Regions from separate parts of the Furfurilactobacillus curtus genome, predicted to be linked through region 1. Evidence: predicted binding sites of a transcription regulator. Region 1 holds the regulator's gene; each other region holds the start of a gene.
The links. The regulator NrdR, encoded in region 1, represses ribonucleotide reductase genes. The targets are predictions, from matches to a motif close to ACACNATATATNGTGT.
Positions count from the first base shown of each region.

Region 2: a site for NrdR is predicted at 1,999-2,014, ahead of pnuC (nicotinamide riboside transporter PnuC). Genes of this name have one in related genera too.
Region 3: a site for NrdR is predicted at 1,869-1,884, ahead of ACYQ0Y_RS00445 (deoxynucleoside kinase). Genes of this name have one in related genera too.
Region 4: a site for NrdR is predicted at 1,420-1,435, ahead of nrdH (glutaredoxin-like protein NrdH). Genes of this name have one in related genera too.

Region 1 covers NZ_BAAHXU010000001.1:240,562-243,703, forward strand. The annotation lists gene mutM (DNA-formamidopyrimidine glycosylase) at 1-177, shown strand, start outside; gene coaE (dephospho-CoA kinase) at 178-783, shown strand; gene nrdR (transcriptional regulator NrdR) at 841-1,317, shown strand; gene ACYQ0Y_RS01360 (DnaD domain protein) at 1,345-2,709, shown strand; gene dnaI (primosomal protein DnaI) at 2,709-3,142, shown strand, end outside.
Region 2 covers NZ_BAAHXU010000001.1:841,148-844,289, reverse strand. The annotation lists gene ACYQ0Y_RS04320 (glycoside hydrolase family 65 protein) at 1-921, shown strand, start outside; gene pnuC (nicotinamide riboside transporter PnuC) at 1,038-1,805, opposite strand; gene ACYQ0Y_RS04310 (hypothetical protein) at 2,140-2,361, opposite strand; tRNA gene ACYQ0Y_RS04305 (tRNA-Arg) at 2,529-2,600, shown strand; gene ACYQ0Y_RS04300 (aldose epimerase family protein) at 2,943-3,142, shown strand, end outside.
Region 3 covers NZ_BAAHXU010000001.1:63,477-66,618, forward strand. The annotation lists gene pepV (dipeptidase PepV) at 1-1,106, shown strand, start outside; gene ACYQ0Y_RS00445 (deoxynucleoside kinase) at 1,205-1,840, opposite strand; gene mscL (large-conductance mechanosensitive channel protein MscL) at 1,971-2,357, opposite strand; gene ACYQ0Y_RS00455 (2-hydroxyacid dehydrogenase family protein) at 2,460-3,142, opposite strand, start outside.
Region 4 covers NZ_BAAHXU010000001.1:1,806,665-1,809,806, forward strand. The annotation lists gene nrdE (class 1b ribonucleoside-diphosphate reductase subunit alpha) at 1-986, opposite strand, end outside; gene nrdH (glutaredoxin-like protein NrdH) at 1,071-1,304, opposite strand; gene ACYQ0Y_RS08415 (class I SAM-dependent methyltransferase) at 1,529-2,143, shown strand; gene ACYQ0Y_RS08420 (nucleoside deaminase) at 2,140-2,652, shown strand; RNA gene ffs (signal recognition particle sRNA small type) at 2,728-2,814, shown strand; gene dnaX (DNA polymerase III subunit gamma/tau) at 2,924-3,142, shown strand, end outside.

The DNA.
Region 1 (3,142 bases):
GAATTTCAGAATCAATTACACGCCTATGGTCACGTAGGACAACCGTGTGAACGGTGTGGCGCGACAATGGTTAAAATCAAAGTTGCTGAACGGGGTACCACCTTTTGTCCACAAGAACAAAAGTTATGCTTGCCTGATCAACAGGCGGCGGGCAGGCTGAAACGAGGCACTAAATAAATGACCGCAATTATTGGACTAACTGGTGGGATTGCGACAGGGAAGTCAACCGTGGCTCGTTTGTTTGCAGAAGCCGGCTGTTATGTCATTGATGCCGATCAGATTGCCCGACAAGCCGTACGGCCCAAAAGTTCGGGTTTACGGCAAATCGTCAACGAATTTGGTCTCAAGATACTCACGAACACCGGTGAATTGGATCGTAGTAAGCTTGGCAATCTGGTCTTCAATGATTCAAACCAAATGACGAAATTAAATGCCATTGTTCAACCGATTATTCGAGATCTAATCAAGCAAGCTGTGGCAAAAGCAAAGCTAGTTCAGCCACGGGCAATTATCCTAGATGCGCCGTTATTGTTGGAACAACATTACGAATCGATGGTTGATGTGATTGTAGTCGTTACCGTGCCTGAAAATGTACAAAGAGATCGGTTAATGGTGCGTAATCATTTAAATGGCGCACAAGCACGCGCTAGGATCGCGAGCCAAATGCCTTTGGCTGACAAGGAGAAACTGGCCGATTTCGTTATTTCCAATACTGGCACCATTGAAGCGACAAAACAGCACGTGATAGAATTACTTGATCATTTAAGTGATTTTTCACGTTAACTTGGTCGACTTATCACAATCAGGAAGTGGCAATGAAATAAAGGAGTTTTATAAATTATGCAGTGTCCACGCTGTCATCATCAGGAAACACGCGTTGTCGATAGTCGACCGACCGCTGAAGGTCAGGCGATTCGGCGACGGCGAGAATGTGAAAAGTGCGGTTTTCGCTTTACAACATTTGAACGCACTGAAGTTGCACCTTTACTTGTGATTAAAAAGGATGGGACGCGCGAAGAGTTTAATCGAGATAAGATCCTTCGCGGGATTATTCGCTCAGCAGAAAAACGTCCAGTTACCATGGAACAGATGAATCGGGTCGTGGAGAATGTGGACGCGCAAGTTCGGTCATTAGGAGAAAATGAAATTTCAAGTCAATTGATTGGCGAATATGTCATGAATGATCTGGCAGATGTGGACGAAATTGCCTACATCCGATTTGCTAGTGTCTATCGCCAGTTTAAAGACATGGGTGTCTTTTTGGATGAATTAAAAGAAATGGTTGACCGGGATAAAAAAAGAGACGCCAATCATTAATTAGGTGATGGAAAGGAGTTGCAAACGATGGCCGATACTTTGCCAACTTTAACACCGCGCGCAGGTTTCATCGTCATCAACCCCAGTCGCGCTCAACTAACAACCAATGTCTGGCAACGCTTGTATCAACCGATATTGGGTAATAATGCTTTTGGCCTATACAACGCTTTGCAAACTTTCATCAGTGAGCAACCACAACTATCCAATCGTCGTGTTCACAGTCAGTTATTAAGTTGGACTGACTTAGACTTGCCACATTTCCAGGCGAGCCGCCAACGCCTCGAAGCGTTAGGACTGTTAAATTCTTACTATCAGCAAGATGCATTGGGGGATTTGTATATCTATGAATTGCATCAACCATTAGATGCGCAGACCTTTTTTCGCGATGATTTATTGAGCGTGTTGTTGTTTCAATATGTCGGGCAAGCGCGGTACACTGAGCTTATTGACTACTTTAATGCCAGTCACCTTGATTTAGGCCACTTCAAAAATATTTCCGCGGACTTTTTGAGTGTTTATCACGTTGGTGAGCAGCAATTGGCGCAGCGTCCAGCTCAATCGGTTGATTCGACCCAATCTGTTCAACAACCGCGAGCGGATGAGGCGGCTTCACTGGATTTTCATTTATTAGGCGAGTATCTAAAACGAGAATCGGTTGACCTCACAAGTGTCGATTCTGCGCAAGATTTACTTCAAGCTGAAGCACTACTCTACGGGTTAAACGAGCGTGAATTGGCGAACCTAGTTGTGAAGGCGACCAGTGTGACCACAAACAGATTTGATCCCGACCGTTTTAGGGCCATGGTGGTCGATCAGTTTCAGCAACAGCGCACACAGATAGCATCGGTACCCTCGTCAGCCTCGTCTCAAACAGATGCTCAAGTAGCGCCAGTGCGCCCACAAGGAACTGATGAACTGCATGCAATATTAGCGGCGGTTAAGGCTTATGCTCCTGCTGATTTTCTGGCGGTCTTAAAACAAGAAAAGAATCAATATGTGACGAGCGGTGAGCAGCGCGTTTTGAGTACCTTTATGCAACGTCAGTTATTTGCCCCCAGCGTCGTGAATATGTTGATCTATTACTTAATTGCTGATCGTGATCAGAATGTGTTGTATCAAAATAGTGTTGATCGCGTGGCAAATGATTGGGCGAAAGCCAAGGTTCAGACGCCCGAACAAGCGGTTAAACACATGCAGGCGTTTGCTCAAGCGCAGGCGACCCGTCAGCAGAATCGGTCTGGGAACCGACCAACTAAATCCCGGGAACAATTGCCCGATTGGAACCAAACGGCTAGTTCATCTGCCAACAGTGATGGCAAGGCGGCTGATGAAATCGCTCAATTGCGGCAACGTTTATCCAAGGCTAAAGAAAGTCAGGAGGATCGGTCATAATGCAAGATTTAGGTAAATCCATGCGCGATTTATTAAATCGGCAGAATCTTAATTCGGACTATCAGCAGCTGATCGCCAATGCGGCAAATGATGGCGAAGTCCAGTCCTTTATTCAAACCCATCAAACGGAATTAGCTGATGATGCCTTAGAACGCAATGGGTCTAAACTTTATGAGTTTGTCAGTCAACGTGATAAGGTCCGCGCTGGTGCCCAAGTGTTTGCACCGGGTTATGAACCTCAGTTGGTTGTCAGCGATCATTACATTGAAGTTACCTATGTCCCAACGGAGGCGACGCTGTTAGCGCAAAAGCGCACCTTATTGAAGAAGCGTGTGCATGCGGTTTCCATGCCCAAGATGATCGAACAAGCTTCCTTTAGTGACTATGATGTGGTTGGCGAAGAACAGCAACGCAGTGATGCTTTGCGTCAAGC
Region 2 (3,142 bases), 600 kb from region 1:
CAGCGTATGGGAAGTTTCGGTGTTGATGGTCCTCAAGGTGGTCATTTTGTTTTGAATAAAGTCACTGGTCCTGACGAATATACGGCATTGGTGAATAATAACTACTATACTAATCGACTTGCACAACATAATCTGAGACTGGCAGTGATTTTTGCCAAACAATTACAGGCGGTTGGATCAGATAAATTGGAAGCACTAGGCGTCACAGATAAAGAGTTAGCTGACTTTTCCCATAGTGCTGATGAAATGTACTTGCCATTTGACAAGGAGCTCGGTGTGAAAATGCAAGATGATGGCGCATTTAACATGCCGATTTGGCCATTTGACCAAACACCACGGGATGATTATCCACTGCTCTTGCACTATCATCCATTGCGCTTGTACAGTCATCAAGTTAATAAACAAGCAGATACTCTGATGAGTGATTTTCTTTTTCCTGAGGACCAAGACATTGAACAACTCAAACGAGATTTTGATTATTATGAACCAATTACTACCCATGATTCATCGCTATCCCGCGCTATTTTCAGTGTTCTAGCTAACCGAATCCGCGCCCATCATAAAGCCTATCGGTATATTGCTGAATCGATGCTGACGGATCTAAATAACAGTCAAGGTAATTCCCAAGATGGCATTCACGTAGGTAATATGGGAGCTAGTTGGATGGAAATGGTCTTTGGTGTTGCTGGAATGCAGCGAACTAAGAGCGGACTGGTTTTCAGTCCGCATTTACCGACGCAATGGATGGGCCTGGGCTTTAAAATTAAGTATCGTGACGAACAGGTTGAAGTTCACGTTACCCGCAGTCAGACTCAGTTTACGTTAGTGCATGGCAATGGTTTGACCTTAACGTGTGACGATCAGAAGGTGACGTTAAATGAATCGACACCAACCGTTGTTGTGGACTTAGTAGATAAGTAATGTAGAAGAACGATAAATTAAAAAAATGATCCGTTCAGGGTACGCGGCGAAGGTGCGCACAACGCTCTGATTGGATCATTTTTATTGATCAAAATTTATGATTTAAGCCTAGCAAGCTAATTATTATGCAATGCCTTATGTTCAGCAAAGTAGGCAGTTTCAAGCTTGGCTTGAGTAACTTGATTTTTCTTGTTGTACCATGGGGAAATCGTAAAAGCAAGAAAGTCATTGATTAGATAAACTGAACTATTTACAAACATAGCTAATGTTGCATCCCCTTGACGGAATGAAACGGCCCACAGAACCATTTGTGCCAGACCTGATGCCACCCACCACAGGTATTGTTGCTTAAAACGCAAAAAGCAAATCACACCAGCGCAAGCTGAAATGCTAAAAGAGATTGCATCAATCCATGGCCGCGGGTCATTAGTAAAGGTACCGATGAGAAAGCCAGATAAACCGTACGTTAGCAAGGTCGCTAGGATGGCAATAAAGGTTGTTTGCCAAGTGAACGAGCGAATCTTGCTAACCATATTTTGATTCCAAGACGGGCTCATTAAGACGGGTAGATCTAAAGTTAGCATGTAAACCAACTGTTCACCAATAGATAAATAATTCTTGGCCGCAAAACCGACGTAGATAAAACATAGGGCGGACAAGATACCCAACAACCCATTGACGCTTTTAGCCTGATTGATTGCTAAGATGCATAGTACACCAAGCGTTGTCCCAACAAAGGTAACTAAGCTAACCCAACTAAATGGGTTAGAAACAAGGGTCATAACTTGAGCACCTAGCGAAAAGCCAAATAGCCAATATGAAGCTGTGTGCCAGCCCGTTAATTGATGTGCGAGAAACTTGAAATAATTTGTAACCTGTTGCATGAAAAGATCTCCCCTTGTTTTATATTGTGGCGATTACATGAAAATCATGAAATTAAAAACGCACGAGAAGTATCTTAGCATCCCTGATTCTAAAATAAAAATGTGATTAAACTGCTTATTGCATATAGCATTTTCTTAACTAAATAACGCGTTAAAGGACGTCCTGACAAGAGCTGACCACATTATCGGTTGAACACAAGATATTGTGAAAATAAATTTTAAAAATCTATATCTTGTGGTCAAAACGAATTGATAACCTCTTTTATTGCACGTGAAAACCCCCTCAATTGAGTGGGGGGTCAATTGAGGGGGGAGAAACCAAGCTTAATTAGAACTAGATCAGCTGGAAACTGAGTTGTGGTTCGCGTAGTTGTAAAATTTGGCCCAAATGGCTGAAGCGAACTTGGAGCTTTTTTAGGCCAGTCAGATTAGTGTCCAGAATTTCAATCTGGTAAGCGGAGGCGGGATTGGGATGGACTAAGTTAAACGTAATGTACTTCCCTTTAGGGAAATGGACGCGATGATGACCTAGTTCGTTATGAAAAATTGTAATCATAAATTTATCCTCCTTACTATGTGATTTACCATAACAATAAATAAATGAAAATGATAATTATTTGCTTCTAAATGACTGATTTTAATTGAGAAAAGTCGTTATAACGGGTTGTGTTTTCAAAAGTAGTTCGCTAATATAGTAAGGTACTCTTTGAGTTAGTTTGATTTGCGCCTGTAGTGTAATGGATCGCACGTAAGATTCCGGTTCTTGAAATGGGGGTTCGATTCCCTCCAGGCGCATTATTAACACTTCTTTTTACAGCTAGTTTATTTGGCTAATTCCTCATGGTAGTAGGAATTGGCCTTTTTGCTAGACCATTTTTGCCACGGCTGAACTCATTACCAGCAAGTGATGACATTGAAAGAGGCCAACGGACTATAGCCATAGTAGAAAGTTATTTTGTCGAGTTCCGCCAACCAAATCTATGTGTTTAACCCAGCTGGCATTCGCTCTGCGTGTTTCATTTTGGCAAAACTTTGCTCAACAATTTGGAGGGATGTATGCAGACTGTTGTAAACGTTTTCATAAACCTTTATACTGACTTTGGTAAACTTTACTAAAAAAGTGGAGGCCGAAGACAGATGAATTTCGAACAGAAGACGATGGGAACATTGAAGAATGGTGAAACGGTTGACCAGTTGACGTTAACTAATGATCATGGCGTTTCAATTCGCGTTTTAACTTTTGGGGCTACATGGCAGGGCTTTGACGTCCCCAATGGTCACGGTGGACAGGCCAATTTATTGGTCGGCTATGATCAATTAAGCGACTATGAAGCGAC
Region 3 (3,142 bases), 180 kb from region 1:
CAACCTTAAAAGATGGGCGTTTATACGCCCGGGGTGCTTCTGACGATAAGGGACCAGGAATGGCCGCTTATTATGGGTTAAAGATCGTGTCTGAACTCGGGTTGCCCCTTAAGCGTAAGATTCGTTTTATTGTTGGGACAGATGAAGAATCCGATTGGACAGGGATGAATCGTTATTTTGAAGTCGAACCAGCGCCGACCTTAGGCTTTTCACCGGACGCAGAATTCCCAATTATCAATGGTGAAAAGGGAAACATCACGGTGAAAGCGACGTTTGAAGGTGGTCAAGATGCTGAGGCTGATAACACGTTAATTTCATTTGTGTCTGGTGAACGAGATAATATGGTGCCTGCCCAGGCGGATGCGGTGATTACTAGTGGCGATAATGAGGCTTTGGTCAGTGATTTTACTGCCTTCTTAGATCAGGCGCCCGTGACCGGTGAAGTGACCATCGAGGAAGACGGGATTCACCTGCATGTCGATGGGAAAGCTTCTCACGGGGCAATGCCGGAAAATGGGATCAATGCTGGTACTTACTTAGCCGCCTTTCTGGCTGATCAATCCTTTAGTGGCGCAGCAATCGACTTTTTAACATTTGTACGCGATGATGTTCATGATGATACAGTTGGTGCACATCTAGGTGTTGCTATTACCGATGAGGTCATGGGGGCATTGTCATTGAACATCGGCATCTTACGTTTTGCTGAACAAGCAGGTCAGGTGACCTTGAACTTCCGCTATCCAAAGAATACGACTGCTGAAGCCCTCACTGATGCTGTTATAAAAGCTGCTCAAGCTCACAATGGTACGGCTAAAGCTGGTCGGGCCATGGTGCCGCATTATGTGGATGCCGAGGATCCGATCGTTAAGACCCTGTTAGACATTTACCACGAGCAAACGGGATTACCAGCCAAAGAAGAAGTTGTTGGTGGTGGCACATATGGTCGGTTGATGAAACGGGGGGTCGCATTTGGCGCCATGTTCCCAGATACGCCAGACACGATGCATCAACCCAATGAATTTATTCCGGTGGATGATTTATATCGGGCCGCAGCCATTTACGCGCAGGCCATTGCCGAATTAGGTAATCAAACGGATGCCGATTAGTTTGAACTTTTAGTGCCCAGTTACCTAAATAAATCCCCCGCAACAGACTCAGTTTTCGAGCTGTTGCGGGGGATTTATTTGTGTCACTAATGAAAAGCTTATTTACGAATTGCTGCCAGGTGGTCATCAATTTCAGCTAAGACTTCTTGGATATTTTTAGGATCCTCTAAATCGTATTTTTGTAGATCAACCTTCATTTTTGGCGATGCATCATATTCGCTATACCAATCCTTGTACGCTGACCACATTTTGTAATAATAGTCGCGTAGACCAGGGTCATCATCAAACTGTTCATAATCGCGACCGCGCTTTTTAATCCGATAGAGGATCGTTTCAAAGTCAGTTTCTGAATAAACCATTAAGTCGGGTGCCTTCTTAGGCAACTCTTGCAGTTCATTCATCATATTGTCCAGCAATTTCAGATAGACATCAAGTTCAGTATCCGAAATGTTGCCTTCCTTATTGTTTTCTTTTGTAAATAAAGCATCTTCATAGATCGACCGGTCGAGGACGTTGTTGTCGTCAGCTAGGGCTTGTTTGATCATTGAAAAACGTTTGTTTAAAAAGAAAATCTGGAGCAGAAAACCGTATTGCTTTGGATCCTTGTAGTATAGGGGAAGGACCGGATTATCACCAACCGGTTCAAAAAAAGCTTTTGTGTGTAAGTGATCTGCGATTAATCCAGTCAGAGTGGTTTTACCAACCCCGATCATGCCTGCGGTAATTATCACCATGATATCTCCTCATTCAAGTTTTTTAACACTACCACATATAGTACAACATTTTGGGATTGACTACCGGATGTGTTGCTGACAATTCATCGAATAAAAGAGCGCCAGACAAGGCGTCTGACGTTCAAAAAAATTATTCCTTTGGCGTGTGGTCGTTAGCCGTTTTTAATTCATCACGAATTTCCATCAATAGTTGATCCGTTTTTGTGTCTTCAGCCTGATCTGCTTCTTTTTTTGGCATAAAACGATTGATCGCCTTCACCATTAGGAAGACAACAAACGCGATGATCAGAAAATTAATGACCGCGTTGATGAAGCTGCCAAACCGAAAGCTAGCCCCGCCTAGTTTGACGACCCAACTTGAGAAGTCAATGCCACCTGTAAATAAACCGAGGAGTGGATTGATTAAGGTGCTTACCAATGACTTAACGATCGCGGTGAACGCAGATCCAATGATCACCCCAACGGCTAGATCGATCACGTTGCCCCGCGCAATAAATGTTTTAAACTCTGACCACATACTTAATAAACCCTCCCATTTGTCAATTTGGTTTAGATTTATTGTAGCGAATGCGAGCAGTTGTGACCAGTCTGCTGATTAAAATAGTGTGGGCTAGCTTGCTTACAGGTTAACGATAAATTTGGCATCGTGCCCAGCGTTAATGGCAATGACGTTATTGGCTACAATTTCGGCCATTGCATCACGTGCCTCGACTGTTGCATTACCAATATGGGGAGTTAATACGACATTATCTAACGCTTTAAAACCATCAGCGACATGAGGTTCGTCGGTATAAACATCAAGCGCTGCACCAGCAAGTTGATGATTTTGAAGGGCCGTTAATAAAGCTGCTTCATCAATAATTGGGCCTCGGGCTGCATTAATTAACACGGCACTAGATTTCATTTGGGCCATGGCATCCGTGTCAATGAGGTGGCGCGTCCCATCAGTTAACGGTACATGGACGGTGACGATGTCGGCGGCACTGAGAATTTCTGGCACCGTTGCATAGGTCGCATCCAGAGCAAGTTCGGTTTCACTCGGTAATGGCTTACGTTGGCTGTACAAAATATGCATATCAAAAGCGTGTAAACGTTTAGCCACTGCTTGGCCAATGCTGCCCATGCCAATGATGCCGACTGTCTTACCAGCAAGCTCGTGCCCCAAGAAAAATAAGGGAGCCCAACCGGCAAAACCAGTGTTACGCATGAGTCGGTCACCTTCTGCAATTCGATGTAGTAGTGCCAAAATCAAGCCGACTGTCACTTCAGCCGTTGAAGTTGTTGAGACTGCCGGGGTGTTGG
Region 4 (3,142 bases), 1.6 Mb from region 1:
ACCAAGTTATCGTACTCTTTGGTGATATCCACGTAAGAAAATGGTGTGCCGTACTCTTTTTCGACACTTTGCGGTGAAAAGAGGTACATGTCAGCGTCATCAGCGACTAACTGATAGAACTTATCAGGAATTGTAACCCCTAATGAGAGCGTTTTGACTCGAACTTTTTCATCGGCGTTTTCTTTCTTCGTCCCCAAAAAGCCGATGATGTCAGGATGAAAGACAGATAGATAAGCGACCCCGGCACCTTGGCGTTGGCCTAATTGATTCGAATAGGAAAAAGAATCCTCCAACAACTTCATGACTGGTACGACGCCAGAAGCAGCGTTGGCGATGCCTTTGATGGAGGCGCCAGCTTCCCGTAAGTTTGACAGGTTAATGCCAACGCCGCCACCAATTCTAGACAACTGAAGTGCAGAGTTAATGCCCCGTCCGATCGAGTTCATGTCATCGGTTAAAGATAAGACAAAACAGGAGACTAATTCACCGCGGCGGGCCCGGCCGGCATTTAGGAAACTAGGGGTGGCCGGTTGGTAACGCTGATGGATGATTTCATCAGCTAAATCCATGGCTAATTGTTCATCGCCGTCGGCAAAGAAAAGGGCATTCATGGCGACTCGATCAATGAAATTTTCTAAATAGGTTTGGTTATCATTGGTCCGTAAGGTGTATTGCGCATAATATTTGTAAGCAGCCATAAAGGTCTTGAAGTGGAAATTTTGGGCGCGTAAGTAGTCGTATAACTTTTCGACAAAGGCAAAATCGTATTTCTCGAAGAAGTCCCGTTCGATGTATTCATGATCTAATAAGTAGTCGAAACGTTCCCGCAACGAACCAAACGTCATTGTATTGGGTTTGACGTTTTCATTGATGAACGCATCGAGGGCTTGTTGGTCCTTGTCGAGTTGAATTTGACCGTTCACCGGAATGTTAATCTCGTTATTTAGGTCGTAATAAGTCACATCAGTTAAGTCTTTTAAAGCCATGCCAGCCACGCCTCCAGATTTTTGTTAAAAGAAAAGACGCACGCAACGTTCACGTGCGCCAGAAATTACGACTTGTGTCTTTAACTATGCGGTCGCAAGGCGAGCAAGTACGTCTGGTCGGAAACCAGAGACAGCATCCAAACCATTCGCATCAACCACTGGCATTGCTTGAAAGCCTCGACCCTTTAAGTAGTCGATTAATTCAGGGTGCTGATTAATATTACGTTCTTCAAACTCCACGTTGTGTTCGGTCAAGAAACGCTTTGTCATCTTACATTGAATGCAATTATCCTTCGTAAAAACCGTTACTTTAGCCATAATGGCCACTTCCTCTCTGCGGGTGTAAATTACTTCTTGATGACTATTAGTATAAAGTCTGCCACCGTAAATGCAACTAAAAACACCACATTTTGTGTCGTCTTTTTGAAGATGACCACAAGATATGGTGTGCGAGTAAGGCTGGTCGATTTTAAATTTTTTTCGCGTTGCAAGTGAGCGTCAATCCCGTAAAATAAAATCAGAAATGAGGTCAATGACAAGCAATGAATAATCATTATTATACGCCAAATCCGGAGACAGTCCACCACGAAGCGACGTGGAATTTTCAATTATTAGGTCACGAATTGCATTTCACCACGGACAATGGTGTTTTCTCAAAGCGCACGGTTGACTATGGTTCACGTGTTTTATTAAGCACCGTTGATCTAGACCACGTTCCGTCAGGTAAGGTTTTAGATCTCGGATGTGGTTACGGCCCAATTGGGCTAGCAGTGGCTGCAGCCTACCCGGAGCGACAACTTGATTTAGTCGATGTTAACGAGCGTGCGCTAGCGCTGGCCAGGCGAAATGCAATACAAAATCAATTAACCAATACTCACATCTTTACGTCAGATCGTTATGAAGCGGTCACCGAACAGTACGCAGCGATTTTAACGAATCCGCCGGTGCGGGCTGGCAAGCAAATTGTTGACGATATGATCACCGGTGCCCAAGGTCATTTAGTTATTGGTGGTGCCTTAACGGTGGTGCTACAAAAAAAGCAAGGCGCACCATCGGCAAAGAAACTAATGGCCGCGACGTTTGGTAATTGTGAAGTGGTCAAAAAAGATAAAGGCTACTATATCTTGCGGTCAGTTTTGACGGAGCCAGCGGCATGAGCAATCGTCAAAGCATCGAATTGACAGACGACCAAATTGACTTTGGCATGCGAGAAGCTTTGGCGCAGGCACGGATTGCTGGTAGCGTGGGCGAAGTTCCCATTGGCGCGGTCGTGATGCATGAAGGCCAAATTGTTGGTCGCGGATATAATTTGCGGGAGCACGCCCAAGATGCCACTTTACATGCTGAGATAATGGCCATCAGTGAAGCCAATCACACGTTAAAGACGTGGCGTTTGTCGGACTGTCAGTTATTTGTCACCATTGAGCCATGTCCGATGTGTAGTGGCGCAATCATTAATGCGCGGGTTGGCGCGGTCTATTTTGGCGCTCGCGACCCTAAAGCTGGAACGGTGCGTTCGCTTTACCAATTGCTGGAGGATGGGCGGTTCAATCATCAAGTTGAGGTTCATGAAGGCATCATGGCTGAAGCTGCTAGTGGTTTGATGCAAACGTTCTTTAAAGCAATTCGTTTGGGGCGTGGTAAGCCTAAGCCGCGACAACATTAATTTTTATCGGGATGTTTTCGGACAAAGTGGTGGCAATTTTGGGATGAGTAAGGTAGTATATATAGTTGCCGAAAGGCCATGAGGCAAGGTCGCCCTCACGAATTGTGTCAGGACCGGAAGGTAGCAGCACTAAGTCTGCGGCGGTTTGTGCTTCATGTTTATAAGACATTAACGCGTTTGGCCATGGGCTGAACGCTTTTTATTTACGTCAAAAACCAGTATACTGTTAAGAGAATTTTGTTGGTTTAATCGGAGAATGGAGACGGATCGCATGAGCTATCAGGCACTTTATCGCGTGTGGCGACCGCAACGATTTGACGAAATTGTTGGGCAACAAGTCATTACGCAAACATTAAAAAATGCCATTATGACGAATCAGACTAGTCACGCCTATCTTTTTTGTGGCCCGCGGGGGACCGGAAAGACGTCAGCGGCGAAGATTTTTGCCAAGGCGATTAACTGTCCCAACCAGCAGGACGGGGAACCGTGT